3 regions of the Rhodococcus sp. G6(2025) genome follow, and region 1 is predicted to be linked to each of the others. Evidence: riboswitches for the same ligand, from Rfam matches in the RefSeq annotation. Region 1 holds a riboswitch; each other region holds the start of a gene.
What was found. A riboswitch is a leader RNA that binds a small molecule or an ion and turns the genes downstream of it on or off. The one in region 1 is predicted to bind cyclic di-AMP.

Region 1 (5,181 bases):
GGGGCCAAGTCAGGACGCGGTCGGCTCCATGCCCGGCGGGGAGGCCGTGGAGGATGTGCGCCGGGCGGCGAACTGCCGGAAATACGTCTCGGCGGCCGGGTCGGTGAGGGTCGGCAGCAGCAGTGTCCATCCGGTGGTGACCCGGTGCGTGGGGCTGTCGAGGGCGCCGGTCGCCGTGGCGAGCACCCGGGCCCCAAAGGCCATCTCCACCAGGACTTCGGCGAGCTCGTCCGGGTCGATGCCGGCGCGCAGATCCCCCTCTTCGCCGGCCCGAAGGGCGAGGTTTCGGCAGTGCAGCGTCCAGGTCTCGAAGATTCTCGGCGCCGCATGGTCGCCGCGGTAGTCGCCGATCTCGAAAAGCAGCCGGAACGCGGCCCGAACCAGTGGATCGTCGCGGCCGTAGTCGGCGAGGACATAGGAGAGATCGATGAGGGCTTCCAATGCACGGGAATGTGTGGTCATCCGCTGTGCGCAGGCCTGCTCGAATCTTCGGAAGCCCTCGTCGATCACTGCGCGGGCAAGGTGCTCCTTCGTGGGGAAATGGAAAACAGGCCGCCTTTGGTGGTGTAGGACTTCCCGGAGATCGCATTCAACGTCGCGTGCACATACCCGTGGCCGTCGAATTCTTCCGCCGCCCGCTGCAGTAGCGCGCTTCGGGTCAGTTGTGCCCGTCTCTGGGTCACGAGACCGGCTCTTCTCGCGTGCCCCCGTCGGTCAGCGGCGGCCGGCGACCGTGACGCTCAGCCACGTCAGAAACACCTCGACGGCAAGGCCGGAGTCGATTCGGGCGGTGCGGTCGCCGCCGCTCTGTCGTAGCGCCGGGTGTCTTTCGCGTCGAAGTAGTCACCGCCCTTGCGTTTCGCGTCGTCGGTTCCCCAGTCCCGGTGGTGCGGAACGGGCTCCATGCGGGGAATGTGTTTGCGGCAGTGAATGTATGCCTCTTCGACCTCCACCATCACCCACCGCTGCGGGATTCGTCCCGGCGCGCAGTCGCCCGGTAGATCCGGGAGTTCGGAGCGCAGCACCGCGTCCTCGACGATCCGCGCCGCGCCGTTGATGTGCAGCCCGATCAGATCGTGGACGAAGTCGACGAGCACGAGTCCGACGTGCGGGTTCTCGGCGATGTTGCCGAGACTGGCCATCACCCCGTTGCCTCGGTACTCGGGGTAGGCGAGGGTTTTGGGGTCGATCACGTGCAGGAATCCGGGTGCGCCGGCGCGCAGGCTGTTGTCACATTCGCCGGCCGCGTCCGCGGTGGCGACGAACGCGATCTCCTGGCGGCCGACGAAGTCGATCATGGCCGGAGTGAGATGGTCGAGCACCTGTTCGGCGTAGAACCGGATGGCACGCTCGACGGTGCCGTATCGATGCTGGAGGTCTCGTTCTCCGGCGCTACCGAGCTGCCTCATCTGTCTCTCCATTACGGTTCGGCATCATTGGCTGGTTCACCCTACGGGACACACGCGGGTGCGTCGCGCCGCGCAACAACACCGTGGGAGGGCTGCGACGCGGGAGATCCCGGGGCAGGCATCGGTCGGTGACCTGGGCGTACCGTGAATGGATGAAGACCAAATCCCCTCGAGACGAGCTTGCCCGCCGGCTGGCCGAGCGGGACGAGTTAGTGGTGGAAGTCCTCGAACTCGAGGGCCGGCTGGAGAGGGCCAAACGCCGCCTCGACGAGGTATCCGCCGAGATCGACTCGTCCGGGCACATCGAGTAGCACTTCTCCGGGGCGTGCAGCACGACTGATGTGGGAGTGTGTACCGGCCACGCGCTCATGCTGGAGCGGACCGACGAGTTCAGCGCTCTCGTCCTGGGTTTCCTGCGGGAGCGCGGCTGCCCTGAGGTGGCCCGCAGGGCCGGGACCGGTCAACGGCCGGCCCGGGAGTTTCGCACGCCCTGCGCCCAATCCCCTCCATCGCAACCGCCTTCCTCCTCAGCTGATCGATGTCGCCCCTCCACTGTCTGCCGCGCCATCGCCGCGCCGAAGACGCACAATGCCCACCGATCGGACCTGAGTGTCATCCACTCATCCCACCCATCCCCATCTCCGCTCAGGGCACGGCCAAGGACATCGTCGACGCACCCCGGTGCCGTGAGCTTACTCACATAACGGCCCGGTAACGGAAGGGCTACGGCTCGGCGATACGCGCGTCTTGTCGCCACTAGCTGGGCACGGTCTCTGCGCGCCCAATGAGGCCCCGCAACAGGCGAAGACACTCCGCGTTATCAAATGGTGACATTGCGGCCTGGGCCCGTTACGGTCGTCACCGGCCGAGGAAACATCGGCCACATCCGGCCCGCCGCGCCAAACCTCGTCCCGCGGGTACCGGAGTCCCGACGAAGCATTCCAGGGACGAGGACGGGGGACCCAAAGTCCTCCAGGGAACGCAAGTTCTCAGACGGACACCGGCCCGAATGTGCCTCGCACACTCGGATCTTGGGGTGAAGCCAGACCCTCTCCAGCCAGGAGAGGCGAGGCCGGGCGACCTCTCAGCCCGAACCCGACAGCTGACCTCGCAGGCGCGTGTGGAGAGGATCTCGACCACTATGAGCGGACGCCATCGCAAGCCCACCACCACCGGCCGCACCGTCGCCAAGGTCGCCGTCACCGGCGCCATCATGGGCGTCGCCGGAGCAGCCTTCTCGGGCACCGCGAACGCGGCACCTGACTCCGACTGGGACCGCCTCGCGCAGTGCGAGTCCGGCGGAAACTGGGGAATCAACACCGGAAATGGCTTCCAGGGTGGACTCCAGTTCTCCCCGAGCACCTGGAACGCACACGGTGGCACCCAGTACGCGGCCACCGCCAACCAGGCCTCGCGTGAAGAGCAGATCGTCGTCGCCGAGAAGGTTCTCGACTCCCAGGGCTGGGGCGCATGGCCGTCCTGCTCCTCGAGCCTCGGCCTGAGCAGCGCACCCACCCAGCGCACCGCCCCCGCAACCGTGCCCGAGGCCCCCGCGGCGCCGGCCCTGCCCGACCTCACGGGCGGCGTCCCCAGCACCAGCGGCACCTCGCAGTATGCCGGTGTCGTCGACACCGCGATCGAGGCCGTCAAGGCTCAGGGCATCGCGATCGATCCCCAGATCCTGCAGCTCATCGACGCGAACAAGGTACTGCTCCCGCAGTAATCCCCCGCAATTCACAGAAGAGGGGCCCTGCACCGATCCGGTGCAGGGCCCCTCTTCTGTCTTCGGTCAGCGGTCAGCGGTGAGGCATGGTGCTGATCAAGGCGGTGTCCTTCTCATTGGCGTTGCTTGACAACGGAACCGTGGTACCCATCGCGCACGACGTCAAGGTCCTGCCGCAGCGCCAGGACCTCAACTTCTACGAGAACCACCTGACAACGCTGCCCGAAAACGGCATCGGCGGAGCCTTTTACGGTGAATGTTCGTATCCGGATTGAGCAAGTCGATAACCGCGGTGTTTAGCACCCCACGTTGGGCGGCAACTGCGTGTTCGGTCTGGTCGCTGACGCGCACACCGTCAAGTGGCCGGAGGTGAAAGCGGTGTGTGGTCGGCCCACGCGGGGGATGGAGCAGCAGCCGCATTTCGATCCCACCGAATGGCCGCTACCGAAATGGCGGGCCAAGGGTTGCTGGGTCTGCGCCGCCCGAACCGAATAGCCTGCCGCCGGAGCGTTCCTTCCAGCGCAAGGCATGCGTCCTCCAGGTCAGGTTAGGTCCGCGGTTGGAGCCGTTGCCGCATTGGCTTTGATTGAATCGATCCCGTTTTGAGCCGCCGCCTTCGAGGTGTAGCCCTGGCTGGCCGCGATGATCTCGCCGTTAGCCGCCTTCAGGTGAAACCGGAACTGGCCGGCGGTGTCCTTGAACAGCTCGAACTTCGCAGTCATCGCTCCTCCTCTGGATGAGTCCCCGGCGGACGCGGACCATGCTCACGGTAAGCCGATCGAACACGCATCGACAACGAAATACACGATTCCCCCACGGAGGTCAGCTACCAGGCATGGCCATTGAGTGCCCGGAAATGATGCATCTGATGAAATACGGAGCGGTCTAGTTGGCATAATACAAATTATCGGCTTTATGAAAATGCTTGTTTGCCAGCCTATTTGGTAGATGGCGCTGCCGAAATGGTCGTGATCGCTGCGGGGTGCCGCATCAAGGATCAGCCCTTCGCGAAGAAGGTCTGCGCTTCTATCGATTCTCTCGGTACGAATGCGCCCGCGCCCGTCACGATGGATCGTCGGGAACCGCCCACAGGCGGAGCTGGACCGTCGGCCCGTGTCGGGGATCAGTGCCCGGAGCCCGGCGGCGTCTTCGCGGAGTGTCTTCTGCAGGTGGGGTCGGACCTTCGGCGACGTCTGGCGGTAGTGGGCAGCCTTGGCGTACGAGGTCGGCGGTGTTCTCGATGAGCCGCGCCGCTCGCATGAGGAGCGACTCGGGCACCCAGACGGCGGGGAGGTCCCCGTCGTGGTCTCTGGCCAGGACGCCGAGCGTGGAGATCAGTGCCATCGCCGTTGCCGGCTCGTCGGGATCTTTGTCGCCGCCGCCGAGGGCGGTGACTTCGACGAGGGCGGCGATCGTCGCACCGAGGGTGGCCAGAGGCATGGCGGTGGTGCGGGGCAGGGCCAGTAGGTCGGCGCCGGGCGCCTCATCTTTGATGATCAGGGCCAGGTCGCGGGCGAGGGTGCGCAGTGTGTCGTGGTCGAAGTACTGGCGGGCGGAGCGTTCGGTGATGTGCATCTGCTCCGCTACGGCAGCTACTCGTTCGGTGAGCAGGACCTCGAGTTGGTCGGTGGGGACGGTCAGCCCGATGCGTGCCAGCTCTCCACCCAGGGCGGCCGCCGTCGTACTCATCCACGATGATCGTCGCGGCATCGAGGCCTCCTGATCTGAGCGTTCAACCACCTGGTCTGTCTACCAGCCCCCGCGCACGGCGAACGATGGTCGTGTCGCAGCATACGGATAGCCTGCCGCCGGGCCACTGATGGTGATCGCCGGGTTGCCGTGCCATCTGGAGGTTTCCGGTATGGCCATGGCCAAAACGGACCCTGGTGACCGCAGAACGGCGCTCAGCAAAACTTCCGGTATTGCTATGGGGGTGTGCCAGGATTTATCTGGGTAAATACTCGGCCCGAGCCCGAACACAAGGTTCGGGCGGTCGCCATTCAGGCGGCATGTTCGAGTTCGCCGTCCAGCTCGCCGCCGACCACCGTG
Region 2 (5,181 bases), on a different replicon from region 1:
ACGCGATGTGCGTCGCCGTCCGGGAGACGCCGTCCACCTTGTTGATTCCCTCGGTGACGACCTCCGCGATCTTCGCGTGGTCCCGGACCCGCACGATCGCGATCAGGTCGACGTCGCCTGCGCAGGAATAGACCTTGTCGACGCCCTCGATGTCGGCGACGGCCTGAGCGGTCTCCGGGATGCGGTGGGCTTCGGCGTGGATCAGGACGATGGCGTTGATCATGATCGCCAGCCTAAGCGGTGGTCGGCAGAACCCGGCGCGGGTGGTCGGGTCTCGGCGTCCCGTGTCGACGCGCTGCCCGCTCGCGCCAGTGCGCACCACTCGGACCAGGATCCGGCGCCCCGTGCGGGCTCGCACCAGCCCGCGGATGCGCTGACGATGCGGGTGTCCTCCTGGTCGAGCCAGCGCGCGAGCAGGCCGGCCTCCTCGGGGGACGCGCCGCGGAGCGGAGTTGCGTCGGGAACGACGGTTTCGGCGGTGAGGACGAGTGCATCGACCACCGGCATCGGGTGAATTCCGCGCCGGGCGCAGCCCGCGGACGCGAGACGCCCGGAACGGATCACCGCGAACTCCCAGCCGCCGGTCGCGGCCGGGCGAGCGGCCACGAGCTGATCGAGCGCGGTGAGGGCGGCAAGGCGCTGCATCCTCCGCAACGCGAGCACGACCTCCGCGGTGCGATCACGCAGCCGTGCGGCGTTCTCGAACAACTCGCCGGCGGCCAGCTCCTCCACCCGTGCGCGCATGCGCTGCAGCGGGGCGTCGTCCAGGCCGCGCAGGAACTGCCGGAAGAGTGCCGGCCCGGGACGGTAGTCGTCCTCCGTGGCGCGGTCGTGGACGGACGCCGGGCAGCCTCCGAGCTCGCGGGGTGGGCACTGCGGACCGTGCTCCCTTCCCTTCGGGATGCGGCTCGTGCAGGTGCGGAGAATGCAGTACTCGGCGAGGACGTCGGCGACGTCGACGGCGGTCGAGCGGGACCGGAACGGACCGAGCGAGTCGGCGGTCGGGGTACGCACCACCGACAGCCGGGGGAAGGCCTCCACGGTGAGCGTGATCCACCACCCGCGTTTCGGGTATTTGGACCTCCGGTTGTACGGCGGCGTGTGCGCGGCGAGCAGCCGGAGCTCGCGCACACCCGCCTCGAGTGCATGCGCGCACTCGACGTGGTCGATCCGGGTGGTCAAGGCCACCATCTCCTTCATCCGGCCACGCGTCTCCGAGCCGGTGAAGTAGTTGCGCACCCGCCGGCGCAGATCGGTCGCTGTGCCGACGTACAGGACCTCGTCGGACGGTCCGCGGAACAGGTACACGCCCGGAGCGTGGGGGAGATGGCTGGCGAGCGTCCGTTTCGCCCGCTGGTGCGAGGAGACGTCGGGAAGGTAGTCGACGAGCTCGGTGAGACTGTGCACCCCTTGATTGCCGACCCTCGCGATGAGGGCGTGCAGGACGTCGACGGTGGCCCGGGCGTCGTCGAGTGCCCGGTGGGTCGGAGTGGTCCCGACGTCGAACAGCCGGGCCAGCGACGACAGCTTGACGGACGGCGCTTCGTCGCGGCTGAGGACGCGCCGGGCCAGTTTGACGGTGCAGAGCACGGTGAACTTGGGCCAGGGGGTGTCGGTGGCGGACGCGGCGGCCTTGAGGAAGCCCGTGTCGAACGGGGCGTTGTGCGCGACGAGCACCGCGCCGCGTGCGAACTCCAGGAACGCCGGCAGCACTCGCTCGATCCGCGGGGCGTCGATCACCATGGCGGTGGTGATGCCGGTGATCTCCACGATGTGCGGGGGGATGGACCGTCCCGGGTCGACGAGAGTGGCCATTTCGGCGATCACCTCGCCACCGCGGATCTTCACGGCGCCGATCTCGGTGATGGCGTCCTCGCCCGGCCGCGCTCCGGTGGTCTCGAGGTCGACCACCACGAACGTGGTGTCCCGCAGTGGGGTGTCGAGCTCGTCGAATCTCAGCTGTTCGGGTACACCGGGGACGCTCACGGCTCAGAGCGTATGGACGGGCACCGACAGAACCGCCCGGAGAGCCGGAGAGACGAGGATCACACTGACCGTCTCGGGCGGCGGTCACGGGCGGTGCGAGGGTCGGGCGCGCGGCCGAAAACGAGGTGTTCGGACGGGGCGGGGACCGGTACCGGCCGGTCGGGCGCGTGTCGCGGGTGCGGTCCGCGGCACCCCGGTTGAACAGCAGAAACGCTGACCGGGAGAGAATCGGGGAGTCGTCAGGCTTCGCGAAATGCCCACTCCCGCTGTCGAAACGAGATCGGAAACAAACCGCCTGTTATCCGGTCGTTACCGAATGTGGGTATCGCGCGCCCGCAAAGCCGGAATCGGCCCAAACGGACACTTTCCGCGTGTTCCGGTCGACATCGGGGTATTCCATTTCGTAACCTTCCTGAGACCTAGCGGAGTCTCGCAGCCCCAACACCGGGGCAGCATCGCTAGTCACCGCCTAATCGGCCACTCGCGAGAGCGGTCGTACCGGGAACCCAAGTTTCTACTGGGGTGAATCCCGCCGGGACGTCCTCACGCACCGGTGGGTAGGGCTGATCTTCCCAGCCCGAACCCGTCAGCTAACTCGGTCGGCGGATGAATGGAAGAAACGGAGTACCCCTTTCGTGGCGTCACAAGTTTCCAAGCGGAATGTGCGACGGGCAGTCGTCGCCGGCGCGCTCGCAGTCGGAGCGCTCACCGCTACCGCGGCCCCCGCGGCCGCAGATCCCGTCACCATCCCCGGAGTCGGAACCTTCGAGATCCCGGGTGTCGTCATCCCGCAGATCCCCGGTGTCCCGAACCTGCCCGCGCCCCCGGCGCCGGCCGGCACCGCAGGTGACAAGGCCGTTCAGGCCGCACAGACCAAGCTCGGCTCGCCGTACGTCTACGGCGCCGCCGGCCCCAACTCGTTCGACTGCTCCGGTCTGGTGCAGTGGGCGTTCAAGCAGGCCGGACTGAACCTGCCGCGCACCAGCTACGCGCAGGCGGCGGCAGGCGCTCCCGTCTCGCAGTCCGATCTCCGCCCCGGCGACGTCGTCTCCTTCTACGGCGGATCGCACTCGGGCATCTACGCCGGCAACGGCAACGTGATCCACGCCTCCACCGAGGGTCAGCCCGTCAAGTTGGCGCCCATCGCGTCCATGCCTTTCGACGGCGCACGCCGCTACTGATCCACACGCGAGGCGAGGCATCCACCGAGTCGAGGGCGGGGATGCACGGGGTAGCTTCGTAGGATCTCGCACGACCACCGAGGGTGGGTTCGAATCACGATTCGAACCCACCCTCGATGTCGTTGCGCCCCAGGCAGACAGCGTGTCGTTCACCCGTCGGGTGGTCCCCGCCACCCCGTTCGTGACATAGGTGGACACAAACGTATGCCGTTCCGTAACCTATCCGAGACCTTGCGAAGTCTTGTCGCGCCAACCGGGCGGCAACGCGGGTCACCACCTCTTCGGCACTCCACGGTCGCATCGGCCGAGGAAATCCCTGAGCCGCGCCTCGGACACCCGGCCCGGCTGGTGGAGAGCGACGATCGGAGAACTGCATTTCCGTGGCCTCACACAAGTTGAAGCGCTCCCTGGGCAGCGTGCTGACCGCCGGCGTGCTGTCGGTGGCCCTCGTGTCGCTGCCGGCGATCCAGGCCGGCGCAGACCCGGTGACCACCAACCCGACCGACGCGCTGACGAAGCTCGGTGACCTGTCCCGGCAGTCCGAGCAGACGTCGGAGGCACTCCACAACGCGCAGATCGATCTCGCGGCCAAGCAGTCGGCGCAACGCGACGCCGACGCGCAGCTCGCAACGGACCAGGGTGTGCTCGACGCCGCCAACGCGCGCGTCGCCGTCTTCCAGCCTGTCGTGAACAAGCTCGCCACCGCCAACTACCAGGGCGCACGGACCAATCGCCTCTTCGCCGTGATGGTGAGCGATTCGCCGCAGCAGCTCCTGGACCAGATGTCCGCCCTGGACGCCATCTCCAACGACACCCGCAATCAGGTCGCGCAGTTCCAGTCGGCCACGTCGGAAGCCACGAAGGCCGCCGAGGCGTCGAAGAAGTCCGCCGATTCCGCACGGTCCGCGACCGAGCAGGCCAAAGCGGTGAGCGACGATCTGCAACGCAAGCAGAGCGACCTGCAGGCGCAGATCGCCGACGTGATCAAGGCATTCGGAGATCTCACCGGCGCCGAACGCGACCAGCTGGCGGGCACGCCCTTCCCGCCCGGCTTCGACCCGAACACGATCCTCGCGCATCTCACCCCCGGCTCGGGCACGAGCGCGCTGCAGGCAGGCATGACCCGTATCGGCGACCCCTACGTGTGGGGCGCCACCGGTCCGGACGAATTCGACTGCTCGGGACTGGTCGTGTGGGCGTACAAGCAGATCGGCAAGACGCTGCCGAGGTCCAGTCAGGCGCAGGCCAGCGGCGGCACCCCGGTGTCCCGCGACGCCCTGCAGCCCGGCGACGTCGTCCTCTTCTACAACGACGCGTCCCACGTCGGCCTCTATGCAGGAAACGGCAACATTCTCCACGCCTCGACGTTCGGTGTGCCGGTGAAGATCGAGTCGATGGCGAAGTTCCCCTTCTACGGGGCGCGCCGCTACTGACGGCGACCGTCCGACAGCGGCGGCCGGGCGTGCTCATACACTCACCGGCGTGCCCGCTTCAGACCCGTCTCCCGCAACGGATCCGACCTCGCGCCGTCAGGCGCGCCCGTGGGAGCTGGCCGCACTGGCCGGACTCGTCCTCGCCGTCGTCGTCGTCCTCGCGCTGACCGGGTTCTCCCGGACCGAGCGGGGCACGGACGGAGCCGTCGGTACCGCGCAGGCCGACGCCGACGCGCGTGCGACAGCCGTCCAGACGCTCCTCGACACCTGGGCGTCGGCCGTGCGGACGAACGACGCGGCCCGGTTGTCCGGTCTGATGGATCAGGCGGCGGCACCGGGATTCCTGGCCGCCGAGACGCGGCGGGCGGGCAACGTTGCCGGGGTCGAGTTCTCGGACTGGGGCTACGAGATCGCCGAGGGCGCCCAGACAGCGGTGCCGTCGAGCCTCGGCGACGCGCTCGGGGCCGACGAGGTGTGGGCCCCCGCCGTGCAGCTCCGCTACGCGATCGCGGACGAGAGCCCCACCCGCAAACCGGTGGCTCTCGTCGTCGCCCGGCGCGGCGAGCGCTGGGCACTGGTCA
Region 3 (5,181 bases), on a different replicon from region 1:
CGTGGCGACGGCCGGGGTGCGGCCGGCGGGAGCCTTGCGCCGGGTCACGACCCGGGCGCCGCGGGGGCGCAGGTCGACCAGGGCGCCGGACGAGTCCTCGCCTGCGGGCGCGAAACCGGCCGCCCGCAGTTCGCCCAGTACTTCCCGGAGCGGTGCCTGCGACACCGCCACCGTCGGAGCCAACGCACGCAGGGCCAAAGTTGCGGCCACCGGCGACGCCAGGACCTCGGCGAGCAGGGTGGGGTCCTCGCAGCGGACGAAGGACGCCGCGACCCCGGCCCGGAGCCGCCCGTGCCGCCTCGCGACGTCGTCGATCAGATACGACAGCGACTGCGGGACGGGTGTGCGCGACCGGGTCGCGAAGAGGCTGTGCAGTTCGGCGGCCGTCATCCCGACGTCGAGGGCACGCCGGACGCTGTCTTCGCTGATCCGGTACATCGACGCCGCACCGGCGGACTCGATGTCCGCGACCAGGGTGATCTGCTCGAGCAGGTCCGAAGTCAGCCGTCCGGGGGCGACGACGGTGAGGTCGGCCTGGACGAGGACGTGGTCGACGGGTTCAGGCAGCGACGCGTGCATCTCGGCCTCGGCGTCGCCGCCGTGGAGCAGTGCGCGTCCGGGGGAGCTGAGCGCTCCGCGGGCGACGAGTCCGAGCGTCGCGGCCTCGTCGAGGGTGCGTTCGACCGCGTGGACCCGCAGCCGGGCACCCCAGCGGGGGCGGCGCCACGCCAGCAGCCGGCTGACCTCCGCCGGACCCGCGGAGTGGCCGCTGCCCAACTCCGCCAGCAGCCCGAGTATCGCCTGCCGGTCGCGCGGCGCGGACGGTGCGCGCACTTCCTCGGACAGCGCGGCGACCGGTTTGTCGTTGGCATCGCGCATGCCGATGAACCAGGCCATGCGCGGAAGTTCCAGCCACGCCGCGGCCAGGGCGTGCCACCGCCGGGCGACCGGCGAAGTGAGCCAGTTGTCGACCGCGGTGGTCGGGGCCCAGTAGTTCTCCCCGCTGTCCGACGTCGGCGCCGGGTCCGGGGTGCCGCTCGCGATCAGTCCCGCGGCCGAGAGCAGCTCGACGAGCAGGCTCAGCCGGTTCTCGTCGATGCCGGACGTCTTGGCGATGCGGCGCAGTTCGCGGACACCGAGCCCACCTGCCCGCAGCGCGGGCGCCGGGATCTCGCCGAGAGCCTTGACGACGTCCTCGCAGTGGCGAACCAGTTCGAGCGCCTCACCTGCCGCGGCGGCGTTGATGTCGGCCGGCTTGTGCTTGCGGCCCGTCACGGTGGGAGCGGCCAGCGACGTGGGGTCGAAGACGGCCTCCCCGCGCAGGACCTGCCGCACCTGATAGGGCAGTTCGACGGTTTCGTCGTCGATCCACCGCAGCAGCCCGGCGGCGAGGAGCCGCTGCACGGGACGGTCGGGGGGTGTTCCGGGGGCCGCGTCCCGGGTGCGTCCGATCGAACTCGACTTCGACAGGGTCTCCAGGATGTCCCGCTCGACGCTCTGCAGTCCGGCCAGCGCGGCGGTGATCCCGGGTTCGTCCAGCGTCTCGACGGGTTCGGCGCTGCGTCCGACCCGCCACGGGATGGTGGCCACGACAGCGGGAACGATGCGCAGCGACGTCTTGTCCCCCCAGACGATCCCCACGGACCGCAGGCCGTCCAGCGTGGCGTCGACGGTCTTCTTCGTCGCCCGCGACCCCACTGCGTCCTGCAGGGTGGCCCGCGGCACGGCGACCTCGTCGGCCCGTTCGAGCGCCAGCAGTTCGAGGATCCCGAAGTCCAGCGACGTCAGGTTGTCGGCCGCGCGGGCCACCGATGCCCGCTGTTCGGCGCGGCCGGCGAGGACGACGATCGTGGCAGGCGGTGGAACCGCCAGGTCGGGTCGCTTGCGGAGCAGATCCGTCAGTTCGGCGTCGCTGCGCGCGGCCAGCCAGTCCGCGAGGGTCGCGGCGCCGCGCGGGGAGGCAGCGGTGCCGTTGGTGCTCGCGGTGGCGTCGTCGGTGTCGGTCATCGACTATCAGATTAGAGACCTGGGCTGTACGTCGCCGAATGCTCCTGTCAAAATGGCACCGTGGCTAACAATTCGAAGAAGCAGTACGTGGATCCAGGGTGGCCCGAAACCGCCGATGGAGATAGCGCCGTGACCGAACTGTCGTCGAGCCGTGCGGGCGGATTGTCCCCGTTCGGCGAGGACACCGAGTTCCCGCTGCCGGCGGACTCGCTGCCGTACGCGCATCCGCACACCGTGATCAACCGCTGACCCGACGACACAAGAGGGGCCCTGCACCGGATCGGTGCAGGGCCCCTCTTGTGTGAATCGCGGGGGATTACTGCGGGAGCAGTCCCTTGTTCGCGTCGATGAGCTGCAGGATCTGGGGATCGATCGCGATGCCCTGAGCCTTGACGGCCTCGATCGCGTTGTCGACGACACCGGCGTACTGCGAGGTGCCGTTGGTGCTGGGGACGCCGCCCGTGAGGTCGGGGAGTGCCGGCGCCGCGGGGGCCTCGGGCACGGTTGCGGGGGCGGTGCGCTGGGTGGGTGCGCTGCTCAGGCCGAGGCTCGAGGAGCAGGACGGCCATGCGCCCCAGCCCTGGGAGTCGAGGACCTTCTCGGCGACGACGATCTGCTCTTCACGCGAGGCCTGGTTGGCGCTGGCCGCGTACTGGGTTCCACCGTGTGCGTTCCAGGTGCTCGGGGAGAACTGGAGTCCACCCTGGAAGCCGTTTCCGGTGTTGATTCCCCAGTTTCCGCCGGACTCGCACTGCGCGAGGCGGTCCCAGTCGGAGTCGGGTGCCGCGTTCGCGGTGCCCGAGAAGGCTGCTCCGGCGACGCCCATGATGGCGCCGGTGACGGCGACCTTGGCGACGGTGCGGCCGGTGGTGGTGGGCTTGCGATGGCGTCCGCTCATAGTGGTCGAGATCCTCTCCACACGCGCCTGCGAGGTCAGCTGTCGGGTTCGGGCTGAGAGGTCGCCCGGCCTCGCCTCTCCTGGCTGGAGAGGGTCTGGCTTCACCCCAAGATCCGAGTGTGCGAGGCACATTCGGGCCGGTGTCCGTCTGAGAACTTGCGTTCCCTGGAGGACTTTGGGTCCCCCGTCCTCGTCCCTGGAATGCTTCGTCGGGACTCCGGTACCCGCGGGACGAGGTTTGGCGCGGCGGGCCGGATGTGGCCGATGTTTCCTCGGCCGGTGACGACGGTAACGGGCCGAGGCCGCAGTGTCACCATTTGATAACGCGGAGTGTCTTCGCCTGTTGCGGGGCCCCATTGGGCGCGCAGGGACTCTTCCCAGCTAGTGGCGACAAGACGTGCGTATCGCCGAGCCGTTGCCCTTCCGTTACCGGGCCGTTATGTGAGTAAGCTCACATCACTGGGGAGCGTCGATGATGTCCTTGCCGAGGGGCATGAGCGAGATGGGGATCATCTTCAGATTTGCGACCGCGAGGGGGATCCCGATGATCGTGATCGCCATGGCGATTGCCGTCACGACGTGCCCGATCGCGAGCCACAGACCGGCGATGACGAACCAGATGACGTTGCCGATCAGCGAGGCCACACCTGCCGTCGGCTTGTCGACCACGGTCTTCCCGAACGGCCACAGCGCGTAGACGCCGACCCGGAACGACGCGATGCCGAACGGGATCGTGATGATCAGGATGCAGCACAGGATTCCGGCGACGAAGTACCCCAGCGCCAGCCACAGACCGCCGAAGATCAGCCAGATGATGTTGAGCAGAATTCTCATGATCGTCCCCTCGGTCGGTGGTCGGGTGTGTCAGCGCGAGCGTCTGCCCTGCCTCAGTGCCGCGACGATTCCGAGGAGGAATCCGATCGGGCACGCGAGGGCGATGAGATAGAGAACGAGGCCCGGTTCGGAATCGGAGAGCACCGGGGTCAGGAAGATCGCCACGATCGCGACGAAGCCGACCGCGAAGAGGGCGAGTGCGACGCGCAGGAGTCCGTCGCCCCTCCGGGGTGTCTGAGGAGTGCTCGAAGGAGTCGGTTCGTGGGCCACACCAGCAACGATAGTGCCTGGAAACCCGGATGCCGGAGGGGGTCTCTGCAAGGTAGACTGTGGGTACTGCGCGTCCCGCACCAGAGGTGGGGCGCGCTGTTTTGCATACCAAGTGCAACCAACTGCACTCCAAGTGATGAGCGGGTGAACGCGGTGCCGACCGGCAAGGTGAAGTGGTACGACGTCGAAAAGGGCTTCGGCTTTCTGTCGCAGGAAGAAGGGGAGGACGTCTACGTGCGTTCGTCCGCTCTTCCCGAGGGCGTCGAGGGCCTCAAGGCCGGTCAGCGCGTCGAGTTCGGCATGGCCGCCGGTCGACGCGGCCCCCAGGCTCTGAGCCTGAAGGTGCTCGACCCGGCGCCGTCGCTGCGTCAGAACGCCGCACGCAAGGAGCCGTCCGCCAAGAAGCACACGCCGGACGAACTCCACGGCATGGTCGAGGACATGATCACGCTGCTCGAGGCGAAGGTCCAGCCCGATCTGCGCAAGGGCAAGTACCCGGACCGCAAGACCGCCCAGCGCATCTCCGAGGTGGTCCGCGCCGTCGCGCGCGAGCTCGACAGCTGATTCGACGGACAACGGGAAGGCCCCTGCGCTTCGGCGCAGGGGCCTTCTTCGTGTGTCGTGTCAGGCGGTCTTGATCGACCAGGCTGCCCGGGCCTGCGTGAGCCCCTGCTCGTCGATGACGGCGGACGGCAGCTGGATCTCGACGCCGGCCAGCTGCAGGTCTTCCGAGGACGGCACGGTTACGGCGCGGGTCTCACCGGCGCGGTGAGCCTGTTCCTGGACGAGGACCTGCCCCGACGCGTCCTGGTAGACGACGAGCATGCGCCACGGCGCGTCGACGATCTCCTGTGGCAGCGACAGCTGCAGCGAGGAGCCGGGTGGCACGTCGAGTTCGGCGAGGTCGCCGGTTGTGCAGTCCTCGAGATACAGGTTGCAGTACGCCAGCGGGGGGATCTGCTCGGCCCGGTTGTGCGCGAAGGCGGTGATCTCGGGCAGGCGGGGCGAGGAGTTGCGGACCAGTGCGTACAGGACTCCGACGAAGGCCACCAGGACCACCATCAGGCCCACCACGATCAGTGCCAGGATCTTCTTGGTTCGCGCCTGCATTCTCACTTACGTCACATTTCCTGTCGATCGGTCGGCCCGGTGGGTCGAGTGGGGCTCGGTCA

Region 2: linked by a shared signal. The riboswitch ahead of ACLIVD_RS24495 (NlpC/P60 family protein) and the one ahead of ACLIVD_RS38315 (transglycosylase family protein) in region 1 are both predicted to bind cyclic di-AMP.
Region 3: linked by a shared signal. The riboswitch ahead of ACLIVD_RS06650 (transglycosylase family protein) and the one ahead of ACLIVD_RS38315 (transglycosylase family protein) in region 1 are both predicted to bind cyclic di-AMP.

What each region holds. Positions count from the first base shown of each region.
Region 1 covers NZ_CP179751.1:270,296-275,476, reverse strand. The annotation lists gene ACLIVD_RS38330 (TetR/AcrR family transcriptional regulator) at 10-462, opposite strand; gene ACLIVD_RS38325 (pyridoxamine 5'-phosphate oxidase family protein) at 750-1,409, opposite strand; gene ACLIVD_RS38320 (hypothetical protein) at 1,562-1,720, shown strand; cyclic di-AMP (ydaO/yuaA leader) riboswitch at 2,329-2,542, shown strand; gene ACLIVD_RS38315 (transglycosylase family protein) at 2,551-3,132, shown strand; gene ACLIVD_RS38310 (hypothetical protein) at 3,219-3,407, shown strand; gene ACLIVD_RS38305 (YegP family protein) at 3,675-3,854, opposite strand; gene ACLIVD_RS38300 (hypothetical protein) at 4,195-4,821, opposite strand.
Region 2 covers NZ_CP179750.1:5,332,589-5,337,769, reverse strand. The annotation lists gene ACLIVD_RS24505 (Lrp/AsnC family transcriptional regulator) at 1-223, opposite strand, end outside; gene ACLIVD_RS24500 (DEDD exonuclease domain-containing protein) at 220-1,986, opposite strand; cyclic di-AMP (ydaO/yuaA leader) riboswitch at 2,443-2,607, shown strand; gene ACLIVD_RS24495 (NlpC/P60 family protein) at 2,622-3,167, shown strand; gene ACLIVD_RS24490 (C40 family peptidase) at 3,548-4,600, shown strand; gene ACLIVD_RS24485 (peptidase MA family metallohydrolase) at 4,650-5,181, shown strand, end outside.
Region 3 covers NZ_CP179750.1:1,392,476-1,397,656, forward strand. The annotation lists gene ACLIVD_RS06640 (helicase-associated domain-containing protein) at 1-2,007, opposite strand, end outside; gene ACLIVD_RS06645 (hypothetical protein) at 2,068-2,256, shown strand; gene ACLIVD_RS06650 (transglycosylase family protein) at 2,324-2,905, opposite strand; cyclic di-AMP (ydaO/yuaA leader) riboswitch at 2,914-3,127, opposite strand; gene ACLIVD_RS06655 (YccF domain-containing protein) at 3,362-3,739, opposite strand; gene ACLIVD_RS06660 (hypothetical protein) at 3,770-4,009, opposite strand; gene ACLIVD_RS06665 (cold-shock protein) at 4,163-4,573, shown strand; gene ACLIVD_RS06670 (DUF2771 domain-containing protein) at 4,634-5,119, opposite strand; gene ACLIVD_RS06675 (MFS transporter) at 5,126-5,181, opposite strand, start outside.